DNA from 3 places in the Dorea sp. AF24-7LB genome. Region 1 is predicted to be linked to each of the others. Evidence: predicted binding sites of a transcription regulator. Region 1 holds the regulator's gene; each other region holds the start of a gene.
The links. The regulator Rex, encoded in region 1, represses fermentation and respiration genes when NADH is low (regulators of the CRP and FNR family bind a similar motif). The targets are predictions, from matches to a motif close to ATTGTTAANTANTTAACAAT.

Region 1 (6,892 bases):
AGTATTCTTACGCAGATACGCAGGGAAGATAAGTTACTTTCCTATCCATATGAGTCTATCCGCCCATTTCTTCATATGTTAAATGAGGCGGCAGAAGATCCGGATGTTATTTCAATAAAAATGACTCTGTACCGCCTTGCAAAGCAGAGCAAAGTCGTGGAAGCACTGGTAGAGGCGGCAGAGAATGGAAAAGAGGTTATTGTTCTTGTAGAGCTGCGTGCAAGATTTGATGAAGAAAATAATATTGAATGGTCCAGAAGACTGGAAGATGCCGGATGTCAGGTAATCTATGGGCTGGATGGATATAAAGTGCATTCCAAGCTGTGTTTGATTACAAGAAAAAATGATAATCATGTGGAATATTTTACACAGATCGGAACGGGAAATTATAATGAGAAAACATCCAGACTGTATACAGATTTATCCCTGATGACATCAGATCCTGCAATTGGTCTGGAAGCATCCAATGTATTCCAGGCACTTCTGAAAGGTGAAGTTGTTGAACAGTCAGAGAAACTTCTTGTTGCACCAAAATGCCTGCAGAACCGTGTGCTGGAAATGATTGATGAGGAAATTGAACACGCCAGACATGAAGAACCGGCATATGTCGGTGTGAAATTAAATTCGCTGACAGATAAGAAAATCATTGATAAACTGGCGGAAGCGTCAAAAGCAGGTGTAAAAATTGATCTTGTAATACGTGGAATCTGTTGTCTGCTGCCGGGAATTCCGGAAAAGACAGAAAATATCCGTGTGATCAGTATCGTAGGACGTTTTCTGGAACATTCCCGTATTTATATTTTCGGAACAGAAGAGCGCAGTAAAGTTTATATCGCATCGGCGGATTTTATGACAAGAAATACGGTACGCCGCGTGGAGGTAGCTGCGCCGGTGGAGGATGTAAGGTTGAAGGAATGTCTGCTTAAAGATTTCCGGATTATGTTAAATGACAATGTCCAGGCGCGGAAAATGAACCCGGATGGAAATTATACAAGAATAAGGAATGACAAAGAGCCACTTTCTGCCCAGGAATATTTTTATGAGGAGGCTTATAAAAAAGCCGGAAAAAAAGAGCAGCCACAGGTGAAAACGGAAACGGCAGAATCATAATGAGATGGACAATCGAATAAAGATGAAGTGATGATTCGGTATGATTATATAATTGGAATTGCACCGTTAAGTAAAAAAGGCTTTAACTTCTCGCAGTCAAAGCCTTTTTGTATTATTTATCTTATGCGATAAGAACAGTAGTTTTGACTAAGATAATTTAGTCTTCAGCAAGAATTTCCCAGTTTTTATAAAGAGTTTCCAACTCTTCCGCAATCTGTACTTTCTCTTTGGCGAGTTCCTGGCATTTGACAGAGTTTGTGAAAATCTCTTCTTGTACCATAAGTTCATCAATTTCCCGGTCGCGGTCTTCGAGTACGCTGATGCGTTCTTCCGTCTTTTTTAATTCATTCTGGCGTTTGCGTTCCTTAGCCTGCAGTTCTTTTTGTTCCTGCCAGCTTAATTTGGAAGCGGAGACTTCACCGGAATCGGTGGAAGAATCAGAAGTCATATCGATATTTTCTGTATATGCAGCTGTGAGTTCTTCCTTTTTCTCCAGGTAATAATCGTAATTTCCAATGTAATTGACAAACGTATGATGCGTAAGATCCAGGATTCTTGTGGCAGTCTGATTGATGAAATAACGGTCATGCGAAACATAGAGCAGTGTTCCGGTATAATTATTCAGCGCTTTTTCCAGAATTTCTTTTGAGGTAATGTCTAAATGGTTGGTCGGCTCATCGAGGATCAGGAAGTTTGCTTCAGAGAGCATAAGCTTTGCAAGAGAAACACGTCCTCTTTCACCACCGCTTAAATCGGAAATCCGTTTAAAGACATCGTCTCCGGTAAATAAGAATGCTGCAAGCATGTTCCGGATCTGCGTATTTGTAAGAGTCGGGTAATCATCCGAAATCTCTTCAAAGATTGTCTTTTCCATATGGAGCACATGGTGTTCCTGATCGTAGTAGCCAATCTGGACATTCGTACCAAGGGTGAAAGTTCCGTTGTCTGCAGGGAGAACCTGATTTAAAATCTTAAGCAGAGTCGTCTTGCCGGTTCCATTATCGCCGATGATCGCAACGTGTTCGCCACGCTTGATCTCAAAACTGATATCTGAAAATAACGTCTGTGGTGGAAAGGCTTTACTTAAATGTTCTACCGTCAGTACATCATTACCGCTGATGGTTGCAGGTTCAAGCTTTAACTGAAAGTCTTTGTTTGTTTCTATCGGTTTTTCTACCGGCTTGATCTTCTCAAGCATTTTCTCACGGCTTTCCGCCCGTTTGATTGATTTCTCGCGGTTGAAAGAGCGGAGCTTTTCAATAACAGCTTCCTGATGCTTGATCTCTTGCTGTTGGTTGAGATATTCTTTGATACGCGCTTCGCGGATCTGCTGTTTTTTCTGAGAGTAATCAGTATAATTACCAGAATAAGTCATCAGTTCACCGTTTTCTATTTCGATGACTTTCGTTACAATCCGGTTCAGAAAATAACGGTCGTGTGAGACGATCAGTACTGCACCCGGATAATTTAATATGTAAGTTTCCAGCCACGTGATTGAATTCAGATCCAGGTGGTTGGTCGGCTCGTCCAGAAGCAGAATATCCGGTTTAGTAAGCAGAAGTTTGCCGAGAGAAACACGGGTTTTCTGTCCTCCGGAGAGCGTATTCACCGGTTTGGTAAATTCTTCTTCCTGAAAACCTAGTCCCTTTAAGACGCCAGTCAGTTCGCTTTCATAAGCATATCCATTTTCGCGTTCAAATGCTGCGGTCAGCCGGTTGTAGGAGTCCATGTGGTCTTCCAGAGAGTCTCCACTTAAGTCCTTCATCTCCAGTTCCAGCTGACGGATCTTCTGTTCCATGGCAATGATATCTGCTTTTGCCGTGCGCACTTCTTCGTAGATCGAACGATCTGTATTCATGTCCTGATGCTGGGCGAGATATCCCATAGTCTTTCCTTTGGTCAGGATGACGGAACCACCATCTGACGGCAGTTCTCCGGCAATTATCTTGAAAATAGTAGATTTGCCGGCTCCGTTCGGGCCTACAAGGGCAGCTTTCTCATGATCTTCTATATGAAAAGAACCATCTTTCACAATGATTTCTTCACCAAATGTTTTGTTAATTCCATGACAGGCAAGTATCATAAAAAATTCCTCCTTATCTGTTCACATACGTTCTTATTATAACGAAAACGTAATAAAAAAACTACTAAAAAATTGACTTTATTCATACAATTTTATATAATAACAGTTAGAATACATATGGGAAGGTGAAAAAATTGGATAATCGAGGAATATCACAGGCAGTCATCCGACGTTTGCCGCGATATTATAGATATTTAGGAGAACTCCTTGAAAATGGGGTAGAACGTATTTCTTCTAACGATCTGAGCAAAAGGATGAAGGTTACTGCGTCTCAGATTCGTCAGGATCTTAACAATTTCGGAGGATTCGGACAGCAGGGATACGGCTATAATGTCAAATATCTATATACAGAGATCGGCAAAATCCTGGGACTGGAAGAAGATCATAAGATCATAATCATTGGTGCAGGTAATTTGGGACAGGCACTTGCAAATTATGCAGCGTTTGAAAAACGTGGATTTATCCTGACCGGAATTTTTGATGTAAATCCGCGTCTGGAGGGAGTTGCGATTCGTGGAGTGCCGATCCGCATGATGGACGAGTTGAAGTCCTTTGTCCAGAAGAATGATGTAGAGATTGCTGTACTTACAATTCCAAAAGAGAAGGCAATCGAAGTTGCGAATATGCTTGTGGAGAACGGCGTGCGCGCGATTTGGAACTTTGCACATACAGACCTCAATCTGCCGGATAATATCATTGTTGAGAATGTGCATTTGTCAGAGAGTCTGATGCAGTTATCTTATAACATCAGTCGTTATAATGAAGACCAGCGCAAAAAAGGAAAGAACTAGTAAAAGCAGACGTATAGAAACAGGCATGTGTATACAGGCTTGTTTTTATACGTCCTTTTTATATGATACCTGAGCAGAAAAGCCTGCATTCATGTGAGCTTGTCAGTAAGCGGATGTAAGGTTTTGTGACTCCGCAGGTGTCATAGGTACGATTATATTAGGGAGATGAGTATATGAGGTTTTTACCGGATGGAGACAGTATGAAGGCGGCAGATAAGGATACGATAGAGAATCTCGGTATCCCATCACTGGAACTGATGGAACGTGCGGCGAGGAGTTGTATTGATTCCATGAAAAAGGAAAAGCTGGATTTTACAGATGTTCTGATTGTCTGTGGATCGGGAAATAATGGCGGAGATGGTTTTGCTGTCGCGAGACTTTTAAAAGAAGAAGGATGTGCGGTTACTGTTTTTATGGCGGGGAATCCGGCACATTTAAGTGCGGAATGCCGATATCAGTGGAAGCTTTTTGAAAGCATTGGAGGATCGATCCGCGACCACTACCCGGATGGCACATACAGCCTGATCATTGATGCTATATTCGGTGTTGGTCTGAGTCGGGAAGTAACCGGGCATTACCGGGAAGTTATTGAGTGGATGAATGAAGCGTCCGGAACAAAAGTTGCAGTGGATATTCCATCGGGAATCAATGCCGGAAATGGTTGTGTGCTTGGTATTGCATTCCGCGCAGATTATACAGTGACGTTTCAGGTTGAGAAGATCGGACTTATCTTTTATCCTGGAAAAGAATATGCAGGTAAAGTCACAGTGACAGATATCGGAATATCACTCCGGACGATGGAGAAGAACAAGAACATTGCATATCTGCCGGACAGAGAGGAATATATCAGAATGCTGCCGGACAGACCGGAAGATTCCAATAAGGGTACTTATGGAAGGCTGCTTGTGATCGCCGGAAGTAAAGGGATGAGCGGAGCTGCATTTCTTAATGCAATGGCAGCTTATCGGATGGGAGCCGGACTGGTGCAGATTTATACGGAGGAATCGAACCGGATCATTTTACAGGCACTCCTGCCGGAAGCAATCATCACAACCTATACAGAATTTGACAAGGAAGAAGTGAAACGGCTTTTAAGTCACGCAGATGCGGTATGCATTGGTTCCGGACTTAGTAGATCCAAGACTGCAAAGAAGATTTTAAAAACCGTATTGTCCAATGTGGAAGTAGCATGTGTGATCGATGCAGATGGACTGAATCTGCTTGCGGAGCATTTGAAATATACAGAATATCTTACAGAAGGAAGGTTTATCCTGACTCCGCATATGAAAGAGATGTCCAGACTGACCGGACTTTCTGTTCCTGAAATCAGAGCTAACAGACAGCAGGTGCTGGAATCTCTGACGAAAGAATGGAACGTTACCTGTGTCCTGAAAGATTCAAGAACGTTGATTGGAGAAGCCGGAAAACGGACCTGTGTCAATACAAGTGGCTGTCAGGCGCTGGCAAAAGGCGGTTCCGGAGATGTGCTTTGCGGTGTGATCGCCGGACTTCTGGCACAAGGAATCAGTACATTCGAGGCGGCAACTCTCGGAACTTATATACATGGATTAAGTGGTGAAACAGCTGCGAGAAAGAAAAACAGTTACAGTATTCTGGCAAGGGATCTGCTTGAGATCCTTGCAACAACGGACATTACAAATAGTAATTTATAAGGAGGAAGAACAATGAAAAATTATACAAGAGTGTGTGCAAGAATCAATCTGGATGCAATTGAATCAAACGTAGAGAATATGAAGAATAATTTACAGGAAAATGTTCCGATGATCGTTGTTATTAAGACAGATGCGTATGGACACGGTGCTGCTCAGGTAGCACATCTTCTGGAGCCAAAATCTTATGTATGGGGATTTGCAGTTGCTACATTAGATGAAGCAGTATTACTTCGTAAAGCAGATGTGACAAAACCGATCTTGATTCTTGGATGCGTCTTCCAGGATCAGAGAGAAGATCTTATCAATAACGAGATTCGAATGACAGTATATACAGAAGAGATGGCAAAAGAACTGTCTGATCTTGCCGTGAAACTTGGCAAAAAAGCTTATGTACATATCAAACTGGATACCGGTATGGGAAGAATCGGATTCAAAATCAATGACGAAAGCGCTGATACGATTGAAAGAATCAGCAAACTTCCGGGACTTGTACTGGAAGGAATGTTTACACATTTCTCCAAAGCTGATGAGACAGATAAGACATATACAAACAGTCAGTTTGAGAAATATATGCGGATGAAACATGCACTGGATGAAAAGAAAGTATATTTTACTTATTATCACTGCTGCAACAGTGCAGGAATCATTGACTGCAAAGAAGATAATCTGAGCCTTGTTCGTGCAGGTATTTCCACTTATGGTATGTATCCGTCTGAGGAAGTTCATAAGGAAAACGTTGCGTTGATGCCGGCATTGGAACTGATCAGTCACGTTGCATATGTAAAATGGGAAGATCCGGATGAGTTGATAAGTTATGGCGGAACTTATAGGACAACAAAAAGGACAAAGATTGTTACGGTTCCGGTCGGCTACGGAGACGGTTATCCGAGAAGTCTGTCCAACAAAGGTTATGTCCTGATCCACGGAAAGAAAGCACCGATCATCGGACGTGTCTGCATGGATCAGTTTATGGTGGATGCGACAGAGATTGATGACGTGAAATTTGGTGATAAGATCACACTTGTCGGACATGACGGAGACGAATTCCTGCCGGTAGAGACATTAAGTGAGCTGTCAGGAAGATTCAACTATGAATTTGTATGTGACCTCGGAAAGCGGATTCCGAGAGAATATATCCGTGACGGAAAAGTTGTAGAGCAGGCTGATTGTTTCGCATAATATAAAAGAAAAGCATACATCCGAAAAATATGGGAATACTGAAAGTATCTTAATTT
Region 2 (6,892 bases), on a different contig from region 1:
ACTTTTTATCCATATTTTAGACTAAAATTCAGTCTTATTATACCATAAAGTGATACCCGAAAAAATTATTAAACAAAATCGTTACCTCTTTAAAGCAAAATTGTTATATAGTTAAGAAAGCTACGGATATCTCAAGTATGAAAGTGAGGGGGTGAGGATCTGAACAAATATTTACTGGAACAACTGTATAAACGCTACTACAGAGAACTGTATCTTTACATCTATTCACTCAGTTCAAACTGCACTGTAACTGACGATATTTTACAGGATACATTTTTAAAAGCCTGGCTTTCGCTGAAGGATTCTCACACCAATATGCGTGCCTGGCTTTATATGGTAGCGAGAAATCTTTACTACAATTATTATAAGAAAGCAAAAACTCTTGCATCACTGGAGGCAATCCATACAGAAGATGTAGCTCCTGTTTCGGAATATTTTATCAAGAAGGATGTTCTGGAAGAAATTTTACAAAAAGAAGGGACAAAACAGCTTTGGGAAGCGATCCACCATTTAAAAGGACAGCAGAAAGAAGTCATTCTTTTACAATATTTTGGAGATTTTTCCCAGAAAGAAATTGCCGCCATGCTACGGCTCACTACCGGCAGCGTGAAAATGCTTGCCTATCGTGCGAAAAAAGAGCTCAAAAAATATCTTATATCATATCAGGAGGAAACAAGATGACTTATCGTGAATTAATTGAATTATATAAAGCCGGCGAACTTGAGCTGGAACAGCAGAAAAAAATAGAACAGGACATTGAGCGTCAGGAAGCTATTGGTGATTATCTTTATGAAAAAGAGGAAATTCCGGAATTAGGCGATGTATTTACGGAAAAAGACGATACCGATTTTGTCAAAGTCGTCAACCGCTCTATCCGAAGTGCTTTCCGCAAACTTGGACTCGCTGTGCTTGCAGTCACACTTGTACTGGTGTTATTTATACAATTTTGCCTGCCGTCAGTCGTTTCCAGATTTTATTATAATCCTGCCAAAGAAGCCAAGGCCGGTCAATCCACCCAGACACAGTTCAGCCGGGATATGGCAGCTTACACAGAACTGTTTCTTCCGGGTAAGCGCAGAGTTTCTGCCACTGTGGAATCAAAAGGATATGGTGATTATAATTTTACAATTCCACAGACTTTCAGCATGACCGGAACGATGACAGATGTCTCCGGTTATATTACACGCGGAAAAATCCATTACTATGACAGCAATGTTTTAAAAACGCCAGTCGGCAATTCATTTTTCTGGAATCAGGCAGATGCAAAGTCAAAAACCTCTTCTGCTTCTGAAAATGTTGCATACATGGAAAAAGTTGCAGATTTGAAAGAAGGCGAATCTATTTCCACAAGCGCCGGTGGAAACAAAGAAGATTCAAAAGCTTACATCAAAGATCTGGATTCACGTAAAATGTACTTAGCTTATGTATCTCTGGAAAATATTATGGATTATCCTTCTTTTGCAAAATATATTCAAAAGCAGAAGATCAACGAAGTATGGTGCGGTGTGCAGACAAATGCATTTGATTCTTTAGATGGTGATCCATCCTATACACTCCATACCTCAAATATCGGTTTCGTATGCAATCCTTCTTCTTTCAGCCCGATTGCATGGAATGATAAGAAATATCCTAATTTATTTCCGGGATGTAAGATCAATAAAGATGGCTGGATTGATGAAGCAGATAGTGCAATTAAAAATCTATACAAAGGAAAATATGCGAAGCAGCATTTTCTGAGCCTTTTAAATTACCTTACCGATCAGGAAAAATTTGTACAGATGATGTCCGAATCCGGTAATACCGGAACTTTTAATGCCGGAATACTTGCACAGGCGAAATCCTATGTGAAGAAACACGGACTTCACATCTATGGATACGCAACCGTTACGGATAAAGAAACTCTGGAGGAACTGATTAATCAGAAAGAAGTCTATTCAATCTATACAGAAGAGATGCAGTAAAACTAAATTTGGGACGGGGATTTTCTAGAAAATCCCCGTCCCAAATTTAACACTTTATCACATTAAACTTATCGTTATTTTTTTAATTAATATGTTAAAAAATTATCACACTTTTTTGAAATTGTGCTATACTATAGACGACAACAAAAAGATATATATAATTTCAGGAGGTAACTGATCATGATGGAGAGACTTAGAGCAATGCGTGAACCACTCAAATATGTACAGGGCAGAGATGCACTTTTGAAATTTCAGGAAGAAATGGGCTATATGGGAAAAAGATGGTTATTTGTCTGTTCCCGGAGCGGATATAAAGCCTGCCACGATAAAATCGAGCAGAGTTTTGGAGATTTAGACGACTACAGACGTTATGAAATTTTCGGCGGCATTTCCAGCAAAAGTGAAATAGCCAAAATGCAAGACATTGTAAAAGAAGACAAAATAGACACTGTTGTTGCTGTCGGAGGTGGAAGTGCAGTCGATACAGCAAAAGCAACTGCATACTATTCAGGAAAACATATCGTTATTGTTCCTACAGTTGCTGCAACTGATGCACCATGTACCGGACTTTCCGTTATTTACAACGACGATCATAGTTTTGATAAATATTTATTCTATCCTACTAACCCGGATGCAGTCATGGTTGATACGACGGTCATCGCCAATGCGCCGGTAAAATTCCTCATTGCAGGAATGGGCGATGCACTCGGAACTTATTTTGAAGGTCGCGCTTCTATCCGTACTGAATCTGCCAGTCTGGAGGGTACTGGAATCACAAGAGCCGGTCAAGCACTTGCAAGATTGTGTTATGACACACTTCGTGAATATGGTAAACAGGCTGTAGAAGCATGCAAAGTACATGCTGTTACTCCTGCTTTGGAGAATATTGTAGAGGCAAATGTATATCTTTCCGGTGTTGGTGCTGATAATGTAAACTGTGCCGCTGCACACTCTTTCTACAATGGTGTAACTTCTCTTGGAATCGCACATGCCGACCACGGCTGCTGCGTTGCACTCGGAACATTGGTTCAGCTTATTCTGGAAGGTGCTCCAAAAGAAGAATTTGAAGAAGTACAGAATTTCTGTATGGAAGTCGGTCTTCCTGTTACACTTGAAGAAATTGGAGTTACTACTGCAGAACAGGTTGAAACAATCGCCAAAAATGCCTGTGTACCAGGTGAAACCATCCACAATCTTGCCGGCGACGTACAGCCGGTTGAACTGTATGATGCCATCCTTCAGGCAGATGCAATGGGTAAGCTCGCACTTGGCAAATAATATAATCATACATTAATAAACGGGGCTGGCGCTTTAATGATTACTAGCGCGACAGCCCCGTTGTATTTCTTAATTATAACATTTCTCTATGATTCCGCACCTACTGCATCTGATGCATTTTCCTTTTCCGGAAATAATTTTCCAAAAATAAAACGAATACACGGTCCGCAGTAAAAAATCTGCCAGAATAATGCAACCGGGAAATTAAAAAATGTTGTTTCAAACCATGTTGCAAGCACATTTGCTCCTGCATTTTTGAAAAGTACTGTCGCAATCAGACTCATAACCGGACACATAATGCATACGATCATTGCAGAAATTGCAAGCACGATTACAATCTGTCTGTCCTTCGGTGTCACAATACGGAACGCAAGTGCATGTGCCATCTTATCTACTACAAAGAACTCCAGTAAAAATGCAACCGGCCACATGATTTTCATTTCTCCAAAAGCCATCAGGAAAATTTCATTGCTCATTCCACCCATGTTCAGTGCGATATTGTAACAGACCATGACGTAGACCATCAAAAATGACATCATCAGTGTAAAAAAAATGTTTTGAAATAAAGTTTTTGGCATTGTTTGTTCTCCTTTTCTCTCATAAATTCTTAAAATGGGTACAAAAAAGACACTTGTGTTGTTCGTTAATCAAGCATACACTTGTGTCGTTTCCAATTAATACCAAAATCTTTATTTATTTTTCATACGGTTAATTATTCTAACAAATTCCCGTCGAAAATGCAACTCTCAACTCCAAAATATTCTTTGATTTTTACCAGGAAAGCATTATCTTACTTTCCTGGCATCTCTTTCATTTACATCTCATCTTATAACACATCATCATAGCATATCTAAGACAATCGCTTCTGCTATTTCAGAGTTAATGTTCTGTCCTCTGCTGCTTTTGTCACAGGTACTTCCGCTTTCACAGATGCATTATCGATTGCAACACTGTAAGTCTTATGGATCAGGCAGTTTACCGGATCTTCTGTTGCAATTACAATCGCAAGGCTATGTCCCGGCTGCACCGTATATCTGGTCGCATTCAGATAAATGTTATAATCGTGATATTCACCCTTTTTAAGTTCAATACTGTTCTGCGCTGTCTCCGGTTCGTATCCTGCTTCCGGGTTACACAGGTCTGCAAATGCTCTTGTGATCACACGGTATTTTTTATGTACTGTCTTAAATTCAGCTTCATCAAATGCCGGAAGATCTCCGCCATTTACAATGCCGCCTTTTTTTACGACCTCTACCGGAACAATATTTCTCTCCGGATCAACTGTCTGAATGCTGTCAAATTCCTCATCACACACATCGCAGAGAAGAACTGCAACTTCCACATCATCCATCTTACCGGAAATTTTTGAGTTTCCAAGCTTCATCGTAAGTGTATCTGCATCATTTCTGTTCTCCGGATGGAAATCGCATTCCGCATCTCCGTCTTTTAATGCAGCTCTCATCTTCAGGCACACAGTACCCTGCACTGTAACAGCTTTCTCAAATGGTGCTGTCACATAACGTTTGCCCATGTTGGTAGATGTAATACCCATCACGTCATCGAAGTTTTCTGCACTGATTCCGGCTTTCTCCCAGTCTGTATCGATCACTGCCTCTCCCGATTCAGCGCTGTTAAGCTTCATGCTGTCACTTACGAGCCATGACTTTTCTGTTTCCCACTTCTTCTGATCATAGTTCGTCTGTGCCAGAACTTCCGGCATCTCTTCTGCATCATTTTCCACATCAAACAGATAATGAGAAATCCATTTATTTACAACGTCATCATAGAATTGACCATTGAGCAAAATACCGTAATTTTTATTCGGCATAGTCGGTGTGATATGTGGTCCCTGATGCACGATTGTCTTCACCGTCTGTCCTGCCTGTTTGAAAGAACGGTACATCATCTCAAACTGTTTCGTTGAAACATTCTCATCATTCAATCCCTGTACGATCAGAGCGCTGCATTTGATCTTATCTGCATTTAATCGATAATTTCCGCTTCCCCAGAACTCCGGATCATAGTCAAATCCACATTTTAACTGCTGCAAACTTAATTCGTGATGAAATGCGGCGATATCATCCAGCTGCTTTTCGGATAATGTCTCGTCATTATAGCGGCTGGAGCAGTAGTAAGCCAGAAAACTATTTAACATCTCTTTTGGCCAGTAACGCTGTGCACCCTGCATATTCTGCTGTGTGTACCAGTCTGCGATTCCTGCAACCGGAACGATTGTCTTAAGACCTTCCACACCGGTTGTTGCCACTGCAAATGGCATTGTTCCTGCATAAGATCTTCCAGTCATGGCAACTTTTCCATTGCACCAGTCTGCCTTTGTCTCGGTTGTTCCTGTGCGGTCTGCGTAAGCAGTGCGGTCTCCGTGCAGCCATTCTACCACACATTTGAAAGCATCTCTTTCAAAATCTGAACCGACAAAATTAAATCCATCTGAGCCGAGTGCACCAAATCCTGCGCTGACAATCACTGCAAATCCACGCACAAGATAATAGTTGAAATTCTCTAAATTCTCGTAAACCATACTGTTGTTGTTTCCTTTATCCGGGTAATACCAGTCAGACGGATCTGCTTTAAGTGCCAGTTCCATTGCACTGACAGAACCCGTCGGTACACGCGGATCTGCCTTGTGATTCAACTCTTCCATATCAAATTTGCGGTATTCCTTCTCCGCTACATCTTTCATATGCTGATATCCGTCTTCCTGCACACCGGCACAGTACGGACGCGCCTCGAATAAAGCAGGTGCTTTATAATTTCCCTCTACAGCACTTCGCGGAACTTGGATCAATGCTTTGACAAGATCTCTTTTTCCGTCTCCGTCCATATCATAATCGGATTCAACATAAACACAATATCTCACTGTATCAGATGTCTTCGCATCGTATTTTTCTCCGCTTTTCCCATCGGTAAATGGAAATACTGGCTGAGCCATTCCATTTTCAAATACCGGTACTTTACTGTAACACTTTTCTTCCATTGTAAAACCTCCAAATGACAAATCATATCTTTTTATGATTTTCGTATTTTTTCTCCAGACTGCTCTTATAGTCTTCGCCCCAGTCTTTCATGGCATCCAGGATCGGCTGCAGGCTCCATCCAAGTTTCATCAGGGAATACTCAACTTTCTGCGACACACTTCCAATTGATTTCTTCAATTCACCGAACCGTTTCGTCCCGGTCAGCAAATCTCTCAAGATCAGCACTTTCCATTTATCTCCATTCAATGTCAGCGTTGTCTCTATCGGACATGCCGGCTACGTCTTTGCATTTCCCTGTACACTCATATACTTAACCTTGCTTTTCCTGTATCCAATTATGCAAATCGCTCTGTGCTTTGCACTCACGTAATCCTTCTCCGAATATTCATAATCCTTGAAGTTTTCGCTACATGCTTATGATAACACATTCGATTCTTTTATCCAATATTCCCATCTGTTTTTCCATCACCTTCTTAAATTTTTTGTATTTCAGAGACTCCGATTTCCCCTATAAACACGCAATCGTTTCCTCCAGGGTACTACACCACTTAATTGTGTGTACTTGTCGGAGAGTGCCTTCCCCAATAAAATAAAACCAGATTCAAGCCAGACACACATGCGTCCCGGCGCATAATCCTGATACAACGCCAATCAACA
Region 3 (6,892 bases), on a different contig from region 1:
CAATGAAGAGCCTGGAAGCATTTGAGAAGGCAGCGGACGGAAAAGCAACCAAGATTATTATTCCATCCGAGATCCAGGGCATGGCAGGACTGGTGAAGTCCATGACAGAGATTGGTGGAAAAGATAAATAAAATAAACAACGGCCAAAAAGGCTGACTGGACAATAAGGAAAGAAGGACACGAAGGATGAACCTAAAAGGCAGACATTTTTTAACACTGAAAGATTTTACAAAGGAAGAGATTACCTACATGCTGGATCTGGCAGCAGATCTGAAAGATAAGAAGAAAAAAGGAATTCCGGTAGATAAATACAGAGGCATGAATGTTGCGCTTATTTTTGAAAAGACAAGTACAAGAACCAGATGTTCTTTTGAAGTGGCGGCACATGACATGGGAATGGGAACCACTTATCTGGATCCAAGTGGATCCCAGATTGGCAAGAAAGAGAGTATTGAAGATACAGCAAGAGTACTCGGAAGAATGTTTGATGGTATCGAATATCGTGGATTCGGTCAGGAACGTGTAGAAGAACTGGCAAAACATGCAGGTGTGCCGGTATGGAATGGCCTGACAAATGAGTATCATCCGACACAGATGCTGGCAGATCTGCTGACGATCCGTGAGCATTTTGGAACACTGGAAAATATCCATCTTGTATACATGGGCGATGCAAGGTATAACATGGGTAACTCTCTGATGATTGCGTGTGCGAAGATGGGAATGCATTTTACAGCATGTACTTCTGAAAAATATTTCCCGGATGCAGAGCTTGTTGAAACATGCAGAGGTTATGCAAAAGAAAGCGGCGGAACCATTACTTTGACAGAGGATGTAAAAGCCGGAACCAAAGGTGCAGATGTTATTTATACAGACGTGTGGGTATCTATGGGTGAACCGGATGAAGTATGGGCAGAGAGAATCAAAGAACTGTCACCATATAAAGTTACGAAGGAAGTAATGGATAATGCCGGAGAGAAAGCAATCTTCCTGCACTGCCTGCCTGCATTCCATGATCTGAAGACCAAAATCGGTAAAGAAATCTATGAAAAATATGGTCTTACAGATATGGAAGTAACAGATGAAGTATTTGAATCTTCACAGTCCAAGGTATTCGATGAGGCAGAGAACCGTATGCATACGATCAAAGCGGTTATGGTTGCAACACTTGGTGAGAGATAGAAAGTCGGAGCGATAAGATGAAAGCAGAGATTTTACGACTGCTGAAAGAGAGCAGCTCTTATATATCCGGGCAGCAGCTTTGTGATCATTTTCAGGTGTCAAGGACTGCAGTCTGGAAAGTAATGGAACAGTTAAAAAAAGAAGGTTACACGATTGAGGCGGTACGCAATAAAGGCTACCGCCTTCTAGATAGTCCGGATGTTTTGTCAAAAGCAGAAATTGAAAGTCTGGTTACGACAAAATGGGCGGGCAGACAGGTTGTTTACTACGACGAGACGGATTCCACAAATAATCAGGCGAAAGCGGCGGGTGAGAAAGGTGAAGTACACGGTACACTGTTTGTCGCAGATCGACAGACTGCCGGTAAAGGAAGACGCGGACGTGGCTGGGAGTCACCGTCTGGGAACAGTGTTTCCATGACTATTTTATTAAGACCGGAGATACCGCCGGTGAAAGCACCGATGCTGACACTTGTAATGGCGCTTGCGGTAGCAGATGGAATCAGGGATGCGCTTGGTGTGGACGCGGGAATCAAGTGGCCGAATGACATCGTACTGAATAAGAAGAAAATCTGCGGAATCCTGACGGAGATGAGTACGGAAATTGATTATATCAATTATGTTGTGATCGGAGTCGGGATCAACGTCAATCAGGAAACATTTCCGGATGAGATCAAAGAGACGGCAACATCTTTGAAGGTGGAGACGGGTAAGCCTGTAAAGCGTGCCGGAGTTATTGCGACGGTTATGGAAAGATTTGAACAATATTATGAACAGTTTGTGCAGCGGGAAGATTTGTCCGGAATCCGGGAGGCATATGAAGCGTGTCTGGTTAATCGTGACCGGGATGTGCGGGTATTGGATCCGGCGGGAGCATATGAAGCACACGCAAAAGGAATTAACGATACCGGTGAGCTGATCGTAGTTCTGCCGGATGGCACTGAGCGTGAAATCTATGCCGGAGAAGTGTCTGTGCGAGGAATCTACGGATATGTATAGACAGCCGGGACAAACTGTTGTAAAATAGCGGAGGTATTATGTACGAAGAGAAAATCGTCCTTTGTGGGGCAAATTCTTATGAAGAAAAATATTATCTGAATCCTGATTTTTCAGGACTACCGGATCATATCAAAGACGAACTGAAAATCATGTGTGTGTTATATGTACACGACGTAGGTGGCATACTGACACTGGTCTATGAAGAAAACGGAGAGTTGTGTTTTGAAGTGACATCTGAAGAGGGAGATCCGATGTTTGATGATATTGGAAGCCAGTTGAAAATCAAACAGCTTCAGAGAGAAAAACAGGAATTACTGCAGTCGCTGCAGTTATATTACAAAGTGTTCTTCCTGGGAGAAGAGCTGTAGGAGGAAAATATGTTATTAGTTATAGATGCGGGAAATACAAACATTACACTCGGCATTTTTTCGGAAGACAAGATCTCCGGTACTTTCCGTATGAAGGCAAAACAGCCGCGTACATCAGATGAATATGGAATCACATTGCGTGAATTGGTGGAAAGACATGGAATTGAAGGCGAACAGATTACAGACGTAATTATCGCCTCTGTAGTTCCGGATATCATGCATTCTTTAGGAAGCGCAATTATTAAATATTTTGGCGTAAAACCGATGGTCGTTTCAGCAGGAATTAAGACCGGAATCCGTATCGTTACAGAGAATCCGAGACAGGTAGGGGCTGATCGTATCGTGGATGCGGTTGCAGCATATACATTATTTGGAGGACCTGTTATTGTTGTAGATTTTGGAACAGCGACAACGTATGATATTGTCGGAGCAGATGGCACATTTGAAGCAGGTGTGATTGCTCCGGGAATCCGCACTTCCGCGCAGGCATTGTGGGGTGAGGCAGATATGCTGCCGGCGATCGAGATTAAGAAACCGGCATCTATTTTGGCGAAAGAGACGATTTCGGCAATGCAGGGCGGTCTGGTCTACGGACAGATCGGACAGACAGAATATATCATCAATCAGTTGAAAAAAGAGTCTGGTTATGAGAATGCAAAAGTCGTTGCGACCGGAGGACTTGGAAAAATCATTGCTGCAGAGACAGATACGATTGATGTGTATGATCCTCAGCTGACTTTAAAAGGACTTCATATTATTTATCAAAAGAACAGGAAACGTTAAGCATGAAGATTGGAGAAGTAAAGCTTGAAAATCCATATATCCTCGCACCGATGGCGGGGGTTACAGACCTGCCCTTCCGTTTGCTCTGCAAAGAGCAGGGGGCAGGGCTTTTATGTATGGAGATGATCAGTGCGAAAGCACTGCAATATAAGAATAAAAATACAAAGACTTTATTGGCGATTCATCCGGAAGAATATCCGGTTTCATTGCAACTGTTCGGATCGGAGCCGGATATCATCAGTGAGATCGCGAAAATGATCGAACCACTTCCATTTCAGATCCTGGATATCAATATGGGCTGCCCGGTACCGAAGATCGTGAAGAACGGAGAAGGTTCTGCACTTATGTTAAGACCGGAGCTTGTCTATGAGATTGTGTCAAAGACGGCAAAAGCAATAAAGAAACCTGTGACAGTGAAGATCAGAAAAGGATTTGACGATGCGCATATTAATGCAGTGGAGATTGCAAAAGTTGCAGAAGAAGCAGGAGCAAAAGCAGTAGCCGTACATGGAAGAACAAGAGAGCAGTATTATTCCGGAAAAGCAGACTGGGATATTATAAGACAGGTTAAAGCAGCAGTGTCTATTCCGGTTATCGGAAACGGTGATGTGACAACCGGAGAGCAGGCAATCCGGATGCGGGAAGAAACCGGCTGTGATGGCGTAATGATCGGACGAGGCGCCCAGGGAAATCCATGGATTTTCAGAGAACTTCTGGAATACGAAAAGACTGGAAAACTGCCGGAACGTCCTTCGCCGGAAGTGATTCGCGAGACAATGCTAAGACATGCGAGACTTCAGATGGAGTACAAGGGTGACTTTATCGGTATCCGCGAGATGCGAAAACACGTTGCTTGGTATACGAAAGGAATGAAAGGCTCATCCAAATTAAGAGATGAAATCAACCGGACAGAATCTTACGAAGAATTGGAAGCACTTCTTTATGAGAAGATCAAATAATGATAGCTACTTTATTACACCGCATTGATAGTGTGGTAAATATATACAAAAATCCTCCTGAAAATTATTGCTTTTCGAAGCGATTGTTTAAAAATTAACAAATATGTTAAAAAAATACCAAAAGTAATTGACAAAATATTAACGAGTATGTATAGTATGAAACATAGAAAGAAATCACATATACCATTTACAGGAGGATCAGAAGATGGCAAAGAAAAAAGAGACAGTACCAACAATCATTGATAGCGTGGAAACTCTTGAAGCAAAAATGAAAGCGATGAGAGAAGCACAGAAGATCTTTGCTACATACACGCAGGAACAAGTTGATAAGATTTTCTTCGAAGCAGCAATGGCAGCCAATAAGATGCGTATCCCTCTTGCGAAACAGGCAGTCGAAGAAACAGGTCGTGGAATCGTTGAAGATAAGGTTATTAAAAACCATTACGCAGCAGAATATATTTATAACGCATACAAGAATACAAAAACCTGTGGCGTGATCGAAGAAGATAAAGCATATGGAATTAAGAAGATTGCAGAACCAATCGGACTGGTTGCGGCAGTTATTCCTACAACAAACCCGACATCAACAGCAATTTTCAAAACACTGATCTGCTTGAAGACAAGAAATGCAATCATCATTAGTCCACATCCGGCAGCTAAGGCATCTACAATTGCAGCAGCAAAAGTTGTTCTGGATGCGGCAGTGAAAGCAGGAGCACCGGAAGGAATCATCGGATGGATCGATACACCTTCACTGGAGCTGACGAATACCGTTATGAGAGATGCAGATATTATTCTTGCAACCGGCGGACCTGGAATGGTAAAAGCAGCATATTCTTCCGGCAAACCGGCACTCGGAGTTGGAGCTGGTAATACACCGGTTATTATTGATGACACAGCAGATGTAAGGATGGCAGTAAACTCCATCATTCATTCTAAGACATTTGATAATGGTATGATCTGTGCATCTGAGCAGTCTGTAACTGTACTGGACAGCATTTATGATGAAGTAAAGAAAGAATTTGCATACCGTGGATGTTATTTCCTGAAACCAGGCGAAGAGCTTGATAAAGTTCGTAAGACAATCATCATCAACGGCGCATTGAACAATAAGATCCCTGGAAAGTCTGCTTACGAGATTGCAAAACTGGCAGGTGTAAAAGTTCCGGAAAATACAAAGATCCTGATCGGTGAAGTAGAATCCGTTGATATTTCAGAAGAATTTGCACACGAGAAATTATCTCCGGTACTCGCAATGTACAGAGCAAAGACATTTGATGAGGCACTTGGAAAAGCAGCTCAGCTTGTAGCTGACGGTGGATATGGACATACAGCTTCTTTATATGTGCATCCGGCACAGACAGAAAAGATTGCAAAGCATGCAGCAGCAATGAAGACATGCCGAATCCTTATTAATACACCATCTTCACACGGTGGAATCGGTGATCTGTACAACTTCAAACTTGCTCCGTCCCTCACACTTGGATGTGGTTCATGGGGTGGAAACTCTGTATCAGAGAACGTAGGCGTAAAACATTTGATCAACATTAAGACGGTAGCTGAGAGGAGAGAGAACATGCTGTGGTTCAGAACACCTGAGAAAGTATACTTTAAGAAAGGCTGTATGCCGGTAGCACTGGATGAACTTGGAACCGTAATGCATAAGAAAAAAGCATTTATCGTAACCGACAGCTTCTTATATAAAAATGGATATGTAAAACCGATTGAAAAGAAACTGGATGAGATGGGAATTCAGCACACATGCTTCTATGAAGTAGCACCGGATCCGACATTACAGTGTGCACAGAAAGGTGCAGACCAGATGCGCGCATTTGAGCCGGATACAATCATCGCACTCGGTGGTGGATCTGCAATGGATGCCGGAAAGATTATGTGGGTGATGTATGAACATCCAGAAGCAAACTTTGAAGACATGGCAATGGATTTCATGGATATCCGTAAGAGAGTATTTACATTCCCGAAAATGGGAGAGAAGGCATATTTCGTAGCAATTCCTACATCTTCTGGAACAGGATCTGAGGTGACACCTTTCGCGATCATCACAGATGCAGAGACTGGTGTAAAATGGCCGATTGCTGACTACGAACTGCTTCCGAATATGGCAATCGTAGATGTTGACAATGCAATGACAGCTCCAAAAGGACTGACAAGTGCATCCGGTATTGATGTTATGACACATGCGATCGAGGCATATGTATCTATCATGGCAACAGATTATACTGATGGTCTTGCTATGAAAGCAGTGAAAATGGTATTTGAAAACCTGCCATCTGCTTATGAAAACGGAGCAAATGATCCGATTGCAAGAGAACATATGGCAAATGCTTCCTGCATGGCTGGTATGGCATTTGCAAATGCATTCCTTGGACTGAACCACTCAATGGCTCATAAATTAGGAGCGTTCCACCATCTGCCACACGGTGTTGCAAACGCAGTTATTTTAACAGAAGTTATGCGATATAATGCAGCAGAAGTACCGACAAAGATGGGAACATTTTCTCAGTACCAGTATCCACACGCACTTGCCCGCTATGCAGAGCTTGGACGTTTCGCAGGATGCCAGGGAAATACAGATGAAGAAGTA

Region 2: DWY31_RS05650 (glycerol dehydrogenase) is a predicted target of Rex. The motif match lies at 2,052-2,071, and genes of this name have one in related genera.
Region 3: adhE (bifunctional acetaldehyde-CoA/alcohol dehydrogenase) is a predicted target of Rex. The motif match lies at 4,370-4,389, and genes of this name have one in related genera.

What each region holds. Positions count from the first base shown of each region.
Region 1 covers NZ_QUFR01000001.1:267,820-274,711, forward strand. Annotated here, with positions in the region: gene ppk1 (polyphosphate kinase 1) at 1-1,110, shown strand, start outside; gene abc-f (ribosomal protection-like ABC-F family protein) at 1,268-3,193, opposite strand; gene DWY31_RS01320 (redox-sensing transcriptional repressor Rex) at 3,328-3,984, shown strand; gene DWY31_RS01325 (NAD(P)H-hydrate dehydratase) at 4,158-5,657, shown strand; gene alr (alanine racemase) at 5,670-6,836, shown strand.
Region 2 covers NZ_QUFR01000004.1:76,314-83,205, forward strand. Annotated here, with positions in the region: gene DWY31_RS05640 (RNA polymerase sigma factor) at 184-681, shown strand; gene DWY31_RS05645 (anti-sigma factor C-terminal domain-containing protein) at 678-1,961, shown strand; gene DWY31_RS05650 (glycerol dehydrogenase) at 2,145-3,239, shown strand; gene DWY31_RS05655 (DUF2798 domain-containing protein) at 3,326-3,817, opposite strand; gene DWY31_RS05660 (CocE/NonD family hydrolase) at 4,108-6,234, opposite strand; gene DWY31_RS05665 (winged helix-turn-helix transcriptional regulator) at 6,257-6,499, opposite strand.
Region 3 covers NZ_QUFR01000011.1:50,705-57,596, forward strand. Annotated here, with positions in the region: gene DWY31_RS10960 (SPFH domain-containing protein) at 1-131, shown strand, start outside; gene argF (ornithine carbamoyltransferase) at 187-1,179, shown strand; gene DWY31_RS10970 (biotin--[acetyl-CoA-carboxylase] ligase) at 1,197-2,177, shown strand; gene DWY31_RS10975 (DUF6145 family protein) at 2,216-2,545, shown strand; gene DWY31_RS10980 (type III pantothenate kinase) at 2,555-3,328, shown strand; gene dusB (tRNA dihydrouridine synthase DusB) at 3,331-4,287, shown strand; gene adhE (bifunctional acetaldehyde-CoA/alcohol dehydrogenase) at 4,493-6,892, shown strand, end outside.